Regions from separate parts of the Allobrachymonas denitrificans genome, predicted to be linked through region 2. Evidence: predicted binding sites of a transcription regulator. Region 2 holds the regulator's gene; each other region holds the start of a gene.
What was found. The regulator sigma-54, encoded in region 2, starts transcription at its own class of promoters, with help from an activator protein. The targets are predictions, from matches to a motif close to TGGCANGNAANCTGCTTT.

Region 1 (6,037 bases), 2.0 Mb from region 2:
CTGGCGCGACAGGCCCCAGGCGTTTTCCAGTGCCGTGTTTGCAAAGCGGATGCGCGCATCCTGACCGACTACGGCAATCAGCGTGGCCAGCCGGTCGAAGGCCGCAAACGCGGAGTCAGGGTGCGTAGGCGCTGCAGCAGTGGGCGATTCGGAGGGGCTCATGATGCTGCCATGCTAGCGCACGACGATCTCGGATCAACTGCCCGCTCGGCCCAGTTCGCGCTGCAGGCCGGCAATATCGCTCTCCGCCCGCTGGATGCCGGCACGCAGGCCGGACACGCGGTCGAGGTATTTCTGGTAGTTTTTCGCCTCGCTGCCCAGACGCTCCGGCTCGCCATTGTTGTATTCGCGGCGCAACTCGCCCAGGCGCTGCATGGCCTTGTTCAGCTCGGCCTGCAGGATGCTGCGCGCACCGCCATCACGGGCGCGCTGCACCGAACTGGCCACCACATGACGCGAGGCCGGCAGGCTCACTGCCTGTACATTGGCAGCCGGCCGACGCGGCGCTGCGGCCCTGGCGACTGCCACCGGCTGCCCGCCTCCGCGGCCGGCATTGCGCACCACCGTCACCGCACCGCCCGTTACCAGCACACAGCCGCCACGCTGGATGCTGCTGGGCTGGTTGGTGTATTCATTGCCGCAGCGATAGACGCTGCCCGAAGCCTGTGCAGACGCAGCCACCATGCCCGCCAGGAGAAACACGGCAGCAGAAGCAGCAGACGACAACAGGTGGAAAAAACGCAGGCGGACCATGGCACAGAACATCATCATCCCTGCCCGCCCATGCAAGGCGGAGCAGCAACATTCACTAAAACCAAAATACTATATCGCAACTCGATGAAAATTTCGTGAAGACATGGTAACGCCCCCGCCATGAAAAAAGCGGCCGAAGCCGCCTTTTCCTGGGGTCATCACTGCATCACAGCGAATAGTACATGTCGAATTCCACCGGGTTCACCTGGATGCGCACACGGTTCACTTCGGTCATCTTCAGGTCGATGTAGGCATCGAGCATGCTGTCGGAGAACACGCCGCCCTTGGTCAGGAAGGCACGGTCCTTGTCCAGCTCTTCCAGCGCCTGGTCCAGGCTGTGGCACACGGTCGGGATCAGCTTGTCCTCTTCCGGCGGCAGGTGGTACAGGTCCTTGGTGGCGGCTTCGCCCGGATGGATCTTGTTCTCCACGCCGTCCAGACCGGCCATCAGCAGGGCCGCAAAGCCCAGGTAGGGGTTCATCAGCGGATCCGGGAAGCGGGCCTCGACGCGGCGTGCCTTGTCGCTGGCCACGTGCGGGATGCGGATGGAAGCGGAACGGTTGCGGCTGGAATAGGCCAGCTTCACCGGCGCCTCGAAGTGCGGCACCAGGCGCTTGTAGCTGTTGGTGCCGGGGTTGGTGATGGCGTTCAGGGCACGGGCGTGCTTGATGATGCCGCCGATGTAGTACAGGGCGAAATCGGAGAGGCCGGCATAGCCGTTGCCGGCGAACAGGTTCTTGCCGTCCTTCCACACGGACTGGTGCACGTGCATGCCGGAGCCGTTGTCACCGTGGTAGGGCTTGGGCATGAAGGTGGCGGTCTTGCCATAGGCGTTGGCCACGTTCCAGATCACGTACTTCTGCAGCTGCGTCCAGTCGGCGCGCTCCACCAGCGTGCTGAACTTGGTGCCGATCTCGTTCTGGCCAGCACCGGCCACTTCGTGGTGGAACACCTCGACCGGGATGCCCAGCGATTCGAGGATCAGCACCATTTCGGCGCGCATGTCCTGCGTGCTGTCGACCGGGGGCACGGGGAAGTAGCCCCCCTTGGTGGTGGGACGGTGGCCCTTGTTGCCACCATCGAACTGGCGGCCGCTGTTCCAGGGCGCTTCGTATTCGTCGATGGTGTAGAACGTGTTGCCCGGCTCGGTGCTCCAGCGCACGTTGTCGAAAATGAAGAACTCGGGTTCGGGACCGAAGTAGGCGGTGTCGCCCAGGCCGGAGGCCTTCAGGTAGGCTTCGGCGCGCTTGGCGATGGAACGCGGATCGCGGTCATAGGCCTTGCCGTCACCCGGTTCCAGCACGTCGCAGCTCAGAATCAGCGTGGTTTCTTCGAAGAAGGGGTCGATGTTGGCGGTGTTGGGATCGGGCATCAGCAGCATGTCCGACGCCTCGATGCCTTTCCAGCCGGCCACGGAAGAACCGTCGAAGGCATGGCCCTCGTTGAATTTTTCTTCGTCAAAGTGGGAGATCGGCACGGTCACGTGCTGTTCCTTGCCACGCGTATCGGTGAAACGGAAGTCGACGAACTTGACTTCGTTTTCTTCGACCATTTTCATCACATCAGCGACGTTCTTTGCCATGCTGTTTCTCCTCAAGAGGTTACGTATAGGTTGTCATCCGGTCTGGCATACAGGCGACCTTCCCGGGTCTGACAGCAATACAAGCAGGAAGCGTGCCAACTTTCAAGACCAACAGAAACAGTGCCTGTCCACCGAGCCCGGCTCCTGTGACAGAAAGGTTTCGCCTGTGATTGTGCACCTTCGGAGCATGCTTTGGCCGGGCGAAATGCCGCTGGCGCGAGAAAATTTCCCGGAGCGCCGCGGGCGGCATTGCGGGCAACCGCCGCGTGCTTCGGTCGAATGGAGGACATCGCACCAAATTGGTGCATTTGCGCAACCAAGGAGATGCACCCAATCGGTGCACAGTTTGTCGGACGCTGCCCCATGCCGGCGCCAGCCGTGCCTACAGCGCTGCGGGATGCTGCACCGGCCCGAGTTCGCAACCCAGGCTGCGCAAGCCCGCCATCATTTCGGCAAAGGCCTGCGTCACCTGTGCCGGATCGCCTTTCACCCCCAGATCGATATGGGGACCATGCACGGGGTGCTGCAGCGTGGGCAGGCTGAACACCCTGATGCCGGGATAACGCGCCTCCAGCGCTTCCATCATCGGCGTCAGCATGGCTTCCGAGGCGTTCTTGACCACCACCGCATTTTCGGCCCAGGCACGCTGGTCGAACCAGAACGCGTAATAGGTATCGAGCACCCACTCCATCATGGGCCAGGCCATGGCAGGAAAGCCGGGGAAGAAATGCACATGCCCGACCGAAAAGCCCGGAATCCGGTTGTAGGGATTGGGCACGATCTGCGCCCCCTGCGGAAATACCCCCATCTGCAGGCGCTGCTGGTGGTCTGCGCTTTCGGGCTCGAAAGAGATGCCCTTTTGCTCCGCCAGCTCGGCAAAACGCTGGTCGATCAGCACTTTCGCCTGCGGCTGCAGGACCAGTGGCACCCCCAGCGCTTCGGCTGCGGCCTGGCGCGTCTGGTCATCGGGTGTGGCGCCAATGCCGCCACAGGAGAACACCACGTCACCACTCGCCAGCACCTGGCGCAACTGCGCAGCGATATCGGCCCGCGCATCCCCCACCATGTGCACATAGGACAGCGTCAGCCCGCGCGCGGCCAGCAACTCGATGGTCTTGGGCAGATGCTGGTCGGAGCGGCGGCCGGACAGCAGTTCATCACCCACCAGCAGCAGACCGAAGCGTGGCAGCGTGACATGCGGGGGCGGGGACGGCAGCACGATGCCGGACGGATCAAGCGGGGTCGGGGAATTCACGAAACCTCCCTGTTGGCAGTGTCAGTAGGGCCTGGCACGGCAGCAGGCGGCAGGGCCGCGGACTCTCCGGCGCCGGTGGCGGACGCACGCCCGACTTCGCGTGCCTGTACATCCAGCGTGGTCTGCACGCCAGTCGAGCCGCGGTAGCCGGATTCCTGCTCCTGCCGCAACTGCTGCAGGGCCTGCAGGCAGAAGTGGCTGAACCAGAGCGAAGAGAAGGCAAACACCAGCGCATAAATCCAGATTGCCGCCGGAATCAGCACCACGAAAGCGGCAATGAACACCGCCGCCGAAGCCCACACCACGCTCGGCGCAGCGCCCAGCAGGCCGGTGACGATGCCCATGGTCAGCAGTTCCAGTCGATGGCGCTGCATCAGGGCACGGCGCTCCTGCCTGCTGGCGTGCTCGGCCCAGGCGTCGAAACTCATCACGCGATAGGTCAGCCAGCCCCAGATCAGCGGCGGCACCACCAGCATCAGGGGAGGAAGAAACCAGAGTGGAATGCTCACCATCAGCAGCATCAGCGCCAGCAGCGTGTGGCCGAGCGACCAGCCCAGGCTGCCGAAAAAGCCGGCTCCGTGGCGACGCTCGAGATCGGGAAAGCGGCGTGCCCCCACCATCTTCACCAGCGCCGGCGTCATCAATGTGGCCACCGCCAGCAGCGAGAGGATCACGATCAGCGGCGTCACCAGCACCACCACCACCAGCGCCGGCACCACCGACTTGAATTGCGGCACGCCCAGCCAGTCGAAGCCCTGGTCGATCACGGTCTGTACCGCCGTGCCATCCAGCCAAAGACGCACCGCATCCACCACCGGCCACCAGCCCCACTGGGCAAAGGCCAGGCCCGCCAGCACCATCAGCAGCAGCGGCAGCAGGGAGAGCAGGATAACGCGCGGATGCAGGCAGTAGGCCACCGCGCGCCAGAAGGCATCCAGCATGATTTTCATGGCATGCAGTGTAGCAAGTCAGTGTGACAGTGCGCGGCAGCCGGCAGCGTTTTCGACGGGCGGCATCGGCGCAGTCGGGTTTATCGGGTCGTCAGCGCAGCCAGCTGTTCGGGAGCCAGCCAGCGCCACTGCCCGGGCGCCAGATCGGGCGGCAGCTCCAGCGCGCCGATGCGGCTGCGGTGCAGCCCTTCCACGCGATTGCCGACAGCCGCCAGCATGCGCTTGACCTGGTGGTACTTGCCTTCGGTCAGGGTCAGGTCCAGCGTGTGCTCGCCAGTCTGCTCGCAGGCCGCTGCCTTCACCGGCCTCGGGTCGTCATCCAGCACCACGCCGTCCAGCAGGCGCTGCACCTGGCGTGCCTCGACGGGGTGTTTGCACGTCACCTGGTAGACCTTCGGCACGTGGTGCCTGGGCGATGCCATGCGGTGGATCAGCTTGCCGTCGTCGGTCAGGATCAGCAGGCCGGTAGTGTCCTGATCCAGCCGGCCGATGGCCTGCACACCTTGCACGGCGCCCTTCTGCGGGCGCTGGCGCAGCGGTGTCGGCAGCAGCGTGTAGATGCTGGGCCAGGCCGAGGGCTTCTGCGAGCACTCGGTGCCGGCCGGCTTGTGCAGCAGCACATAAGCCGGAGCATGGTATTCCCAGGCCTGGCCCTGCACGGCAAAAGGCAGTCCTTCGCGCACTTCCACATCGTGCAAGGCATCGGTGATGGTGGCGCCCTCCAGCTGCACCAGCCCCTGCTGCACCAGCCCGGCACAGACCCGGCGCGTGCCAAAGCCCTGGGTAAACAGCATGTCGGAGAGAGTGAGGATGACCGGTCTGCTCATGGCCGCTCACTCCACCCGCGCAATGCGCTGCGGCTTGAAGCCCCAGTTCGCCGCCTTGCCCTTGCGCCCGCGCGCGGCAGCGGCGTTGTTGAGCGAGCGGATTTCCAGCACTTCCTCGCGCTCCTTGCCGCCACGCCCAGTGCCTTCCACACGGATGCTGCGCGTGTAGGCGGCAGCGCCCACCAGCGTGTCCTTGTCGTCCAGCCCCATCAGCATCAGGCCGCGGCCGCCCTTGGGCATCTGGCGCAACTCGCTCAGGGCAAAGGTCAGCAGACGGCCGCCCGCACTGGCGCAGGCCACGTGCGTCGCTTCCGGCAGCGCCACGCTGCCGCTGCTGCCCGCCACATGCGAGGGCGCACACACAGTCTCGCCCTCGTTGCAGCCGATAAAGGCCTTGCCGCCGCGCTGGCGCGACAGCATGTGCTCCACCTGCGCCAGAAAGCCATAGCCCCCGCTGCTGCTCAGCAGCAATTGCGCCTGCAGCGGCCCGGCAAAGTAATGCAGCAGTTGCGTGCCCTTTTCCAACTCGATCAGCGTCTGCACCGGCTGGCCATCGCCCCGCGCGCCCGGCAGGCTGGCCACCGGCACGCTGTACACGCGCCCGTTGCTGCCGAAGGCAATCAGCTGGTCCACCGTGCGGCATTCGAAGGTGCTATAAAGCCCGTCGCCG
Region 2 (6,037 bases):
ACCGCTTGGTATTCAACGGCCGTCTGGCCGAAATCGCCGGCCAGTACCTGCGCAAGGGTTCGCAAATCTATGTGGAAGGCAGCATCCGCACGCGCAAGTGGCAGGACCAGGCCACTGGCCAGGACCGCTACGCCACCGAAATCCGCGTGGACCAGATGCAGATGCTGGGCAAGCGCGAAGGCATGGGCGGCTCCGGCGGCGCTTATGGCGATGACGACAGCTTCGGCGGCGGCGGTGGCGGCTACGGTGCCCCGCGCAGTGCCGCTCCGGCCCCGCGTGCACCCGCTCCGCAGCGTGCCCCGGCCCCTGCTCCGGCCCCGGATGCCGGCGGCTTTGGCGACATGGATGACGATATTCCGTTCTGACCGGCGCGCCGAAAGCGTAAGCAAACCCTCGCTCTTGTCATGCACAGGCGAGGGTTTTTTCATGCAGCGATGCCGTGCACCGCAGCAGCTGGGGCGCCTGCTGCGGGGAGTTTTTTGGCTGAAGCCGCAGGGCCTGTGCTTTTACATGTGTTCACACACTGGCACCGGTTTTACGGGCTTTCCCGGGGCGAAGCAGCGATGTCCGACGCTAAGATGACATCACTCCGTCACACAGGAGGCGCTTCCAGCCAAGGGAGGCGGCGGCAGGGCCATCAGGCCCCCGCGCGCAGGGCATGCTGCGGAATTCATGCCAGCTTTTTCAGCCGCACCATAGCCAGGTGCCGCATTAAACCCCGGCGCGGTGTATGACCTGCCGGGGTTTTTCATTGGGCGCTGCCGTGCGGCTTAGCGGCCGTCGCCGTCCGCATCGCCCGGCAGGGCTTCCTCGACACGGTGCCAGGCGGAGCGGGCGGAGGCCTTGGCCTCTTCCCAGGTCAGGCGGGAGTCGCCCTTGATGGTGTCCCAGTCGCGCGCCAGGTCGGCTTCCGATTCGTCCCAGCTGCGGCCGGCGTAGACGCCGCGGCCCTGGTAGCCCAGACGGTAGGCGGGGCTGTAGTCGCGCGTGTAGTCGTAGTCGGCACGGTAGCCGGGCTGGCTCTGGTAGCTGTCTTCCCAGTAGGCATAGTTGGGGTCGGCCGAATCCACGGCGGTGTAGCCGACCACGCCACCGGTCAGCGCGCCAATCACGCCACCGGCGATCACGCCGACGGGGCCGGCAGCCGCAGCGCCGATGGCTGCACCTGCAGCGGCACCAGCCAAGGCGCCACCGGCCATGCCGACGGTGCTGGCTTCTTCCCGGGCGTCCTGCGGGGTTTCGGGAACGTTATGGGGGTTGTTGGGGGTGTTCATGCGTATCTCCTGTCGGGTTGGGGGGCATGCAGCTCTTTCCGGCTGCATGGGCTCCATTGTGGAAACACAGCCGGGGGCGCTTCGTGGGAGAGCAGGGCGAGGCGCTGTCAGCCCGCGGACGACGCAGGAGTAGGCCGCAGGCGACCTTAATCGAGGCTCTTGCGCAGGTGCGCCGGGGGGATGCGCAGCTGCTCGCGGTACTTGGCGACGGTGCGGCGCGCGCACTGGATGCCGCGCTCCTGCAGCAGCTCGCACAGGCGGCTGTCGCTGAGCGGCTTGCGCGCTGGCTCCTCGGCGATCCATTGCGCGATCAGCGTGCGCACCGCGGTGCTGCTGGTGCTGCTGCCGTCCTCGCTGGCCAGGCCGGAGCCGAAGAAGTGCTTCAGCTCGAAGGTGCCCCACGGCGTGGACAGGTACTTGCCGCTGCAGACGCGGCTGATGGTGGATTCGTGCAGGCCCAGCGTGTCGGCAATCTCGCGCATCACCAGCGGTTGCATGGCCAGCGGGCCTTCGGCCAGGAAGCGGGCCTGCCGCTGCACGATGGCCTCGCTCACGCGTAGCAGCGTGTCCTGGCGCTGTTGCAGGCTGCGCACCAGCCAGCGCGCCTCGTTGAGCTGCTGCTGCAGGGCCTCGGCGCTGCCGTCGCGATGCTGGCGCAGCAGGGCGGCATAGCGTTCCTGGACCTGCAAGCGCGGCAGGGCTTCGGCGTGGAGCTGCACCTGCCAGCCTGTCATGCCCGCGCGCGCGGGCAGGCGATGCACCACGGCATCGGGCACGATGAATTCGCGCTCGGCCGGGGCGAAGCGGCGCGCCGGTTGCGGCTCCAGCGTGGCGATCAGCTGCAGGGCGGCCTTGACGGAATCGGCCGGGCTGCCGGTCTGGCGCGCCAGGCTGCGGATGTCGCGGCGTGCCAGCAGGTCCAGCGGCTGCGCCAGCACGGCGCGCGCGGTGCTGGCGGCAGGGTGGGCGGCCAGACGGTCCGTCGCCAGCTGCAGGCGCAGGCACTCGGCCAGGTCGCGTGCGCCCACGCCGGCCGGTTCCATGGCCTGCAGCAGGCGCAGTGCCATGGTGAGCAGGTGCAGCAATTCCTCGCGCTGTTCCTCGATGGTGCTGCTGTCGTCCGCCAGCTGCGGCAGCAGGGAGTCGGCCAGCTCGTCCAGCGAATCGGCCAGCCAGCCGCGCTCGTCGAGCGAATCGATCAGGCATTGCAGGGCGGCCTGCTCCTGCGGATCCAGACGTAGGGCGTGGGCCTGCTGTTCCAGGTGCTCGGTCAGGCTGGTGGCGGCCTGCAGGCGGTCCTGCCAGTCGTCGTCGCCGCTGGCGGGGGCGGAGGGGTAAGGAGTGTCGGTTTCCCAGCTGTCGCGCGATTCGGAGGCGGCTGCATCCCCGGTTTCGGGGGCGTCGCTGCCGGAATCCTGTCCGTGTTGCCACAGAGCCTCGTCGCCCTCCTCGGCCGGGCCGGCGCTGCCTGGGGCGGCATCATCGGCCAGCACGCTGGCGGCGTCGTTGAGCGCGGAGGAACTGGCGGTAGTTTCATTGTCGTAGGCATCGGCCCCGGAAGCAGCCGCTGCTTCCGCGCGGAAATCCCCGCTCGCGAATGCGTCGGCCGGTTCAGCCTGGGTGTCATCGTCGCCCGAAGCGGACTCGGGAAGGGAGCCTTCCCCATCTTCCAGCAACTCCAGAAACGGGTTCTCGGCCAGCGCCTGCTGCAATTCCTGCTGCAGCTCCTGCGTGGACAGTTGCAGCAGCCGGATCGACTGCTGCAGTTGCGGCGTGAGCGCCAGCCCCTGGGCGGTGCGCAGCTGCAGGCCGGGCTTCATGCCGTCCTACATGCGGAAGTGTTCGCCCAGATAGACGCGGCGCACCTCGGGGTTGGCGACGATTTCTTCGGGCGTGCCTTCCATCAGGACGGTGCCGTCGCTGATGATGCAGGCATGATCGCAGATACCCAGCGTTTCCCGCACGTTGTGGTCGGTGATGAGCACGCCGATGCCGCGCTGCTTCAGGAACTGGATGATGCGCTGGATCTCGAGCACGGCGATCGGGTCGATGCCGGCAAAGGGTTCGTCCAGCAGGATGAAGCGCGGCTGCGTGGCCAGGGCGCGGGCGATCTCGACGCGGCGGCGCTCGCCGCCGGACAGCGCCAGCGCAGGCGATTCGCGCAGTTGTGCAATGTGCAGGTCTTCCAGCAGCGCGTTGAGCTGGCTGTCGATGTCGTTGCGGCCCAGCTTGCGGCCGCGTTCGTCCACCTGCAGTTCGAGCACGGCGCGGATGTTTTCCTCCACCGTGAGCTTGCGGAAGATGGAGGCTTCCTGCGGCAGGTAGGACAGGCCCATGCGCGAGCGGCGGTGGATCGGCATGTCCTCGATCGGCTCGCCGTCGATGGAAATGGTGCCGCCATCGGCGCGGATCAGGCCGACGATCATGTAGAAGGACGTGGTCTTGCCGGCGCCGTTGGGGCCGAGCAGGCCGACCACTTCGCCCTTGCGCACGGTGAGCGAGACGTCCTTGACCACCTTGCGCCGGCCGTAGGTCTTCTGCAAATGGCGCACCACGAGCTGGCTGCCGGTATCGGTGGCCGTCAGAGCGTCGGCCGCGCCGGTGGCAGCGGCCAAAGCGGGCTCGCGGAGTTCGGCGGCGGCGGTCATTGGCGGTTCCCGATGGCGCTGCTCGGGCGCAGCGTGGTGCCGGTGCGAGGGGCGGCAGGTGCGGTGGCCGCCGGCTTGGCGCCGGGCACGACGCGGCTGCCACCCGGGCCGACTGGCACGATGGTGGCCCGCACGCGGCCTGCCGGCACGGCACCGGCAGCCGCGCCGCCCGCCGCGGTGGACGGGCCGCCCACCACGTTGTAGGTCTCGGTCACTTCGTTGTAGACGATGGTGTCGCCCACCACTTCATCCGCCAGCGTGTTGCCGACCAGGCGACGCAGCTTGGCGTTGCCGATAAGACGGGTGATCTGGCTCAGCTCATCACGCTCGATACGTGCGCCTTCGCCCTCGAAGAACTCGTTCAGGCCTTCGCGTTTCTGGCGCATGAAGACGGGTCGCTTCCCGTCACTGATGGCGAGCGTATGCTGGTTCCCCTGGGCATCCTGTCTTACCTCGACTTTGCCGGCGCGCAGGATGATGGTGCCCTTGGTCGCCACCACGCGGCCGGTGAAGGTGCTGATCTTGTTCAGGTCGTCGTACTGCATGGCGTCCGCTTCCACGTTCATGGGCTTGTTGCGGTCGGCCAGTTCGGCGTGCGCGGGCAGCAGCATGGTGCTGCACAGCAGGGCGACGACGCTGGAAAGCAGGACTTGTTTCATGGAGTGTCGTTGGGCCGGTGCACAGGCACCGGCAAGAGGGGATGCAGCCATTGTAGCGAGGCGGCCGGGGCGGCCGCCAGCGCCGGTCAGCCCTTGGCCGCCTGGAGGGCCAGGGTCGTGGCGATCTGCAGGCCGCGGGTCAGGCCCTTGGCGGTTTCGCCATCGATGTAGAACTTGCCGGCCACGCCCAGCGAGGGCACGCCCTCGATGCCATAGTCCATGGCCAGCTGGTTGGCACGGCGCAGCTTGGCGTCCATGCCGAAGGATTTGTAAGCCTGTTCGAAGCGGCCCTTGAGTTCGGGCTGCTGGGCCGCCCAGGCCAGTATGTTGGCGTCCGTCATCAGGTTGATGCGCTGCTTGTGGATGGCATCGAACACGCGGCCGTGCATCAGGCCGACATAGCCCAGCGTTTCCAGCGCATAGAACATGCGCTGCAGCGGTGCCATTTCGGGACGGAAGGCCACGGGCACGCGGCGCACCACCACCTGCGGCGGCACCTGCTTGAGCCAGGCGTTGAACTCGGGCTCGAAGCTGTGGCAGTGCGGGCACCAGTAGCCGAAGAATTCGGCGACTTCGGCCTTGCCCTTGGGGGCATCCGTGCTGGCGGGCTTTTTCAGGACCATGTAGTCCTTGCCGGCCACGGCCTGCGCCGGAGCTTGCTGGGCGTTGGCCTGCAGGCCCATGCCGGCCAGGCCTGCCACTGCGGCGGTGCCGGCTGCGCCGGCGATAGCGAATTCGCGTCGTTTCATTCGGATGCTCCAGGGTCGAATACGGACTGCGCCCGGGGCGCAGATGTCAGTCAGACCACGATGCTAGGGCAAAGTTGCAGGGCTGCGCTGCCCGGTTGTAACAAACAGCGCGCCTTTGCAGGGAATTCAGCGCTGCACGCGCACCAGTGCGGCTTCCATGCCGTTGCCTTCCACGCGGCTGCGTGCAGAATCGGCGTCGGCCTTGCTGGAGAAGGGGCCCAGGCGCACGCGGTAGATGGTGCGGCCGGCCTGGTCGCGCTCGGTGATGCGTGCGTTCATGCCCAGCAGGGACAGGCGGGCGCGCTGGGCGTCGGCCTCGTTCTGGTTGCGGAAGGCGCCGGCCTGCACGAAGTAGACGAAGGGCTCGCTGCCGCTGGTGGCCGCAGGCTTGGGTGCCGGGGCGGGCGCGGCCGGCTTGGCCGTGCGCGATTCCACCAGGGCGCCGATCGGGTCGGTGGAGGCGTTGGCGCGCTCGGCCTTGGCTTTTGCCTCGGCATCGGCCTTGGCCCTGGCTTCGGCACGGGCCTTGGCGCGGGCTTCTTCCTGGGCCTTCAGGTCGGCCTGGGCCTTGGCAGCAGCGTCTTCACGCGCCTTGGCCAGCTCCTGTTCGCGGTCGCCCAGTACTTCAGGGTGGTTGTCGGTCTTTTCAGGGGTAGGCTGGGCCTTGGGCTCTTCGACGGGTGCCTTGTCCGGCTCGGGTGCCGGCT
Region 3 (6,037 bases), 150 kb from region 2:
CGCGCGTGCTGGCCGTATCCGGTCCGGCAGGGGCTTGCATCAGTTCTTCGGGCGCGAGAGCCGGCACTTCCAGATGCAGGTCGATGCGATCGAGCAATGGCCCGCTGAGCTTGCCCTGGTAGCGGCTGACCTGTTCCGGCGTGCAGCGGCAGGGGCGGATGCGGCTGCCCAGATAACCGCAGGGGCAGGGATTCATGGCTGCCACCAGCTGGAAACGGGCCGGGAAGCAGGCTTGCTGCGCCGCGCGGGAAATATGGATCTGGCCGGTTTCCAGTGGCTCGCGCAAGGCCTCCAGAGCGGGACGGGGAAACTCCGGGAGTTCGTCCAGAAACAAAATTCCATTATGGGAAAGGCTGATCTCCCCGGGTCGCGGGGGTGATCCACCGCCCACCAATGCAACCGCGCTGGCGCTGTGATGGGGTTGCTGCAGCGGGCGCCGCCCCCAGTGCTCCGGACGGAAACGCCCCGCTAGACTGGCCACGGCGGCCGAAGCCAGTGCCTCTTCCGTGCGCATCGGCGGCAGCAAGCCGGCAAAGCGGCGGGCCAGCATGGACTTCCCCGCGCCAGGAGGCCCCACGAGCAGCAGACTATGGCCGCCGGCAGCCGCAATTTCCAGCGCCCGCCGTGCCGCGGCCTGGCCTTTCACGTCAGCCAGATCGGGATAGTCCGGCGTGGGCAGCACAGGATCGGCCTGCAGCAACTGCCAGCCATCTTCGTCTTCGGATGCAGGCATGGCGGTTGCGCCGGGAGCCTGGAAGCGTGCCACCACATCGCGCAGATGGCGCGCCCGGTACACGCGGGAGCCAGGCACCAGCGCCGCTTCTTCCGCACTGCCGGGCGGCAGCACCAGCGGCAGTTGCTCCCCTTGTTCCACCAGTGCCGCCGCCATGGCAAGTGCGCCCCGCACCGGCCGCAGCTCCCCGGACAGCGACAACTCCCCGGCAAACACATGCCCGCCCAGCCGCGCCGCATCCATCTGCCCGCTCGCAGCCAGAATGCCGATCGCAATCGGCAGATCGAAGCGCCCGGAATCCTTGGGCAGATCCGCAGGCGCCAGATTCACAGTAATGCGCTTGTTGTTGGGAAACTCCAGCCCTGCATTGTGGATGGCGCTGCGCACCCGTTCGCGCGCCTCCTTCACCTCGGTATCGGCCAGTCCCACCAGCGTGAAACTCGGCAGGCCATTGGCCAGATGCACTTCGACGGTGACCGCGGGCGCAGACAGGCCAAGCAGGGCGCGGGTGGGAATCAGGGCGAGGCTCATGCAGCAATAATTAAATTTAAAGTACTAATTATTGCTGCATTTCGACAGGAATGCGCCCCACAAACGCAAAAATCCCCGCAGGCCGAAGCCGGCGGGGATTTCGGGACCAGCGCCGTCCACAGACGACGCGATCCGGTGTTACAGCAGCGTGCGCAAAGGCAGCATTAGAGCCACTTCCAGTCGGGATTGCGGCCTTCCCAATCCTTGACCTGCTTTTCAGCCTCGTCGCGGGCAATGCCGGCACGTTCCTGCAGGCGGCCGACCAGCTGGTCGCGCTTGCCGGCAATCACGTCCAGGTCGTCGTCGGTGAGCTTGCCCCACTGTTCCTTGACCTTGCCCTTGAGCTGTTTCCAGTTGCCTTCGATGGTGTCCTTGTTGATCGCAGTCATGGTGTTTCCTTTCATGATCGTTCCAGGTAGCCGGATGGCTTCGGAATGGCTGCCTTGCCATTGGGTGGCAGGTGCAGTGCAACCATGGCTTTCATGCTAAGCGGCCGCGTCAGTCCTGCCCGTAGGAACCCGGAACCAGTGGCTGTAGGAAAGGGCGGACGCCGCCGCGTTTGCTGCGAGGCGTACGCCGGTGGTGGCCAGCGGAGCAATCGCTGGAGGCAGGAAGGTGGCCTCCGGCCGATCCGGATCAAGCCGGCTGCTGGTCGTGGCCGGCATAATGCCATGCATGGCGCAGGCTGGCGGAACGGTGATCCGGCAGGCATGCCCAGCACCCGGCCCCTCGGCGAAGCCGGCGCTTTCAACCTATCCCGGAGTCATCTCATGAAACACCTCGCCCTTGCTCTCGCCCTGTTTGGCGCCGCCACACTGGCACAGGCCGATGTCACCGTCAGCGATCCCTGGGTGCGCGGCACCGTGCCGGCACAGCGTGCCACCGGTGCCTTCATGCGCCTGCAGGCCGACCAGGATCTGCGTCTGGTTGCCGCCAGTTCACCTGTGGCCGGCGTGGCCGAGATCCACGAGATGGTGATGCAGGACAACGTGATGAAAATGCGCCGCGTGGACGGCATTGCGCTGGGCAAGGGCAAGCCGCTCGAGCTGAAGCCGGGCGGCTACCACGTGATGCTGATGGACCTCAAGCAGCCGCTCAAGGCGGGCGAGCAGGTGCCGCTGACACTGACCTTCGAGGGCGCAGCCAAGGGCAAGACCATCACCAAGCAGGTGCAGGCCACCGTGCAAAGCCTGGCGCCCCAGGGGAGCCAGGGGCACGGCGCCATGATGAAGCACTAAGCCCGCTCCGTGGCCGGGGGGCTGGCCATGTCGCCCATTCCCCTGGCAAGGGCTTGACGCCCCCAGCGGCTGTTCAGCGCAGCACTTCGCGCAGCGCCTTCAGCGTGCGTGCGCGTGCCAGCGCGTCGGCGGCAGCAGCGTAGTGATCGCCGCGCGGACGCGAGAAAGCATGCTGCACCCCCGGATAGTCGTAAATGGCCACATTCGCACGGCCTTCGGCGGCGGCGCGGATTTGCGCCTGCGCCTCGGGCGGGCAGTATTCGTCATTGCCGGCAAAGTGCAGCACCAGCCGGCCCTGGATGTTGTCCATTTCGTCCAGCCTGTTCTCGATGCCGGTACCGTAGTAGCCGACCGACACCGCTGCGTCGGTACGACAGGCTGCCAGATAGGCCATCTTGCCACCCAGACAATAGCCGACTACGCCGGCCTTGTCGTGCTGCTGGCATTCGGGCAGGGCGCGTGCAGCGCGCAAGGTGGCGGCAATGTCCTGCGTCCCCACGTCCTGGTCGAAGCTGTTGAAGAAGCCGAACGCGCTCTGCCAGCCTTCCGGCGTGTAATCCAGCTCGACGCCGGGCTCCAGGCGCCAGAACAGATCCGGCACCACGGCCACGAAACCCTCCTGTGCAAATCCGTCGGCAACCTCGCGCATGGTGGCGTTCACGCCAAAGATTTCCTGGCAGATGACCAGTGCCGGCCCCTTGCCGGAGGGCGGAACGGCGACATAGGCACTGAACGTGCCGGTGCCGTCGGTGGACTGGATGTCGATGGTCTGGCTGTTGCTCATGGGTGTCTCCTCTCGATGGATGAATGCCGCCGGGGATGGCGGTCTGGGTGCCAGGGCACTTGCGGCTGATTATGCCGGCTGCTTCGCTGCACGGCGCTCCGGGCCGGCAACTCCCGGCAACAGGGCCGTGATTGCACCAAAGCAGTGCAAGCAATTGCAACAAGGGTGTGCATGGGAAACCGGAGCACGGGCTTGCAAGGGGGCAGTCCCGGCGTGGGGCACCGAAAAAATGAAGTTGGCATGTTTTGTGCTTGGCTTGGGATGTCTCTCATCCACATCCTGAAAGGAAGTTCCATGCCGGGAAATTTTGCCCTCCGTTCAAGTGCCGTCCTGATTCCGTCCCTGTTCCTGACGCAAGCCTGCCTGGCGCAGCTTGCCACCAGCCCTGCTCCCGAGGCGGCCCCTTCGCCCCTGAGCGTCAACGTCGGGCTGGTCAGCCTCTACAAGTATCGGGGCCAGGACCAGTATGTCTCCGACAGCGGCAAGACCCGCGCCGTGCGCCCGGCGCTGCAGGGCGGGCTCGACTACAGTTTTGCCAACGGCTTTTATCTGGGCAACTGGAATTCCAGCGTGCGCCTGAACAAGGATGCCCGCGTAGAAATGGATTTCTATGGTGGCTACCGTACCAGCACGGGCCCGGTGAACTGGGATTTCGGCCTATTGCGCTACCAGTATCCGGGAGATGCACGCCTCAACACCACCGAAGTCTACGCGGCCGGCAGCTGGGAAGAACTGACGCTGAAGTACTCGCACACTGTGTCGCGTCGCTATTTCGGACTCGACGGCGGTCGCGGAACCGGCTATGTGAACCTTGCCTGGAGCCACCCGCTGGGTTCCGGCCTGGGCTTGCAGGCAGCACTCGGCCACACCTTCCTGCCTGCGCAGGTGCGCGCCGGCGGCCTGTCGGACTATTCGGACTACAGCCTGGGACTGGCCTGGGAATTCCAGCCGCACCTGACCCTGACTGCCGGGATTGCGGGTGCCGACCGGCGCACCAGCTGGGGCGATATCAACCGTCCGCGCGCCATTGCCGGACTCAAGGCCGTTTTCTAGTCAACATCACATTCACACTCAGGGGAAGCAACATGAAACTCATCACCGCCATCATCAAGCCCTTCAAGCTCGATGAAGTCCGCGAGGCCCTGTCCGAGATTGGCGTGCAGGGCATTACCGTCACCGAAGTGAAAGGCTTTGGCCGCCAGAAGGGCCATACCGAACTATACCGGGGCGCCGAATACGTGGTCGACTTTCTGCCCAAGGTGAAGCTTGAGGCCGCCGTGGATGACGCGCTGCTGGAGCAGGCGCTCGAGGCGATCGAGAGCAGCGCGCGCACCGGCAAGATCGGCGACGGCAAGATTTTTGTCACTAGCCTGGAACAGGTCATCCGCATTCGCACTGGCGAGAGCGGCAGTGTTGCCCTGTAACTGGCAGAAACTCGGGAGGATCCTGATCATGAGAAAGCCCATTTTTTTCCTGCTCGCCGGCCTGTCCGGCATGCTGCTTGCCCCCGCCGTCTGGGCGCAGGCAGCGCCCGCTGCGGTCGCTGAGGCCAGCGTCAACAAGGGCGATGTCGCCTGGTTGCTGACGGCCACACTGTTGGTCGTGATGATGAGCATTCCCGGTCTGGCGCTGTTCTACGGCGGCATGGCGCGCGCCAAGAACATGCTGTCGGTGCTGATGCAGGTTTTTGTCGTGTTCGCGCTGGTCAGCGTGCTCTGGCTGGTATTCGGCTACAGCCTGGCCTTCAGCGGTGGCAATGCCGTGCTGGGTGACTTCGGCAAGCTGTTCCTCGCCGGTGTGAACGCCGCCAGCCTGTCGGACACCTTCAGCGCGCAGTCCAAGCTGCCTGAACTGGCATTCGTTGCCTTTCAGGGCTCGTTTGCCGCGATCAGTTGCGGCATCATCGTCGGCGCATTTGCCGAGCGCGTCCGCTTTTCTGCGGTACTGGCGTTCATCGTGCTGTGGCTCACGTTCAGCTACCTGCCGATTGCCCACATGGTGTGGTCGGGGCAGGGCTATCTGTTCGGCAAGGGCGCGCTGGATTTTGCCGGCGGCACCGTGGTGCACATCAATGCCGGCGTGGCCGGCCTGGTGGGAGCGAGACTGGTGGGCCGGCGTATCGGCCTGGGACGCGAAGCGCTGATGCCGCACAGCCTGACCCTGACCATGGTGGGCGCTGCGCTGCTGTGGGTGGGCTGGTTCGGATTCAACGCCGGTTCCGCACTCGAAGCCAGCGGCGTGGCGGCGCTGGCATTCGTCAACACGCTGGGTGCGGCCGCTGCAGCCACCCTGTCGTGGATTACCACCGAACGCCTGCTGGGACGCAAGCCGTCCATGCTGGGTGCCGCCTCGGGCGCCATCGCCGGCCTGGTGGTCGTCACGCCGGCTGCCGGTACCGTCGGCCCGATGGGCGCCATTGTGCTGGGCATCGCCGCCGGCCCCGTGTGTTTCTGGGGCGTGACCGGACTCAAGCGCCTGCTGGGCGTGGACGATGCCTTTGATGCTTTCGGCGTGCACGGCGTGGGCGGCATTCTGGGGGCCTTGCTCACCGGGGTGTTCAGCGCTCCGGCACTGGGCGGCACGGGCGCAGCCGATTACGCCATGCTGCACCAGTTGTGGGTGCAGGCCGAGGGCGTGCTGATCACGCTGGTCTGGTCTGCAGTGGTCTCGCTACTGGCCTTTGTGCTGGTCGACAAGCTGATCGGACTGCGCGTGAGCGAGGAGGACGAACGCGTCGGTCTCGACATCAGC

Region 1: a site for sigma-54 is predicted at 2,416-2,433, ahead of glnA (type I glutamate--ammonia ligase). Genes of this name have one in related genera too.
Region 3: a site for sigma-54 is predicted at 3,523-3,540, ahead of KKQ75_RS10840 (TorF family putative porin). Genes of this name have one in related genera too.

Annotation. Positions count from the first base shown of each region.
Region 1 covers NZ_CAJQUA010000001.1:215,574-221,610, reverse strand. Annotated here, with positions in the region: gene glnL (nitrogen regulation protein NR(II)) at 1-162, opposite strand, end outside; gene KKQ75_RS01010 (hypothetical protein) at 196-753, opposite strand; gene glnA (type I glutamate--ammonia ligase) at 920-2,335, opposite strand; gene KKQ75_RS01000 (competence/damage-inducible protein A) at 2,718-3,551, opposite strand; gene KKQ75_RS00995 (EI24 domain-containing protein) at 3,587-4,540, opposite strand; gene KKQ75_RS00990 (16S rRNA pseudouridine(516) synthase) at 4,621-5,367, opposite strand; gene parC (DNA topoisomerase IV subunit A) at 5,374-6,037, opposite strand, start outside.
Region 2 covers NZ_CAJQUA010000001.1:2,171,188-2,177,224, reverse strand. Annotated here, with positions in the region: gene ssb (single-stranded DNA-binding protein) at 1-365, shown strand, start outside; gene KKQ75_RS10170 (hypothetical protein) at 771-1,274, opposite strand; gene rpoN (RNA polymerase factor sigma-54) at 1,421-3,094, opposite strand; gene lptB (LPS export ABC transporter ATP-binding protein) at 3,101-3,922, opposite strand; gene lptA (lipopolysaccharide transport periplasmic protein LptA) at 3,919-4,581, opposite strand; gene KKQ75_RS10150 (thiol:disulfide interchange protein DsbA/DsbL) at 4,668-5,330, opposite strand; gene KKQ75_RS13150 (SPOR domain-containing protein) at 5,457-6,037, opposite strand, start outside.
Region 3 covers NZ_CAJQUA010000001.1:2,321,619-2,327,655, forward strand. Annotated here, with positions in the region: gene KKQ75_RS10820 (YifB family Mg chelatase-like AAA ATPase) at 1-1,264, opposite strand, end outside; gene KKQ75_RS10825 (CsbD family protein) at 1,429-1,644, opposite strand; gene KKQ75_RS10830 (copper chaperone PCu(A)C) at 2,035-2,502, shown strand; gene KKQ75_RS10835 (dienelactone hydrolase family protein) at 2,576-3,286, opposite strand; gene KKQ75_RS10840 (TorF family putative porin) at 3,581-4,339, shown strand; gene KKQ75_RS10845 (P-II family nitrogen regulator) at 4,372-4,710, shown strand; gene KKQ75_RS10850 (ammonium transporter) at 4,739-6,037, shown strand, end outside.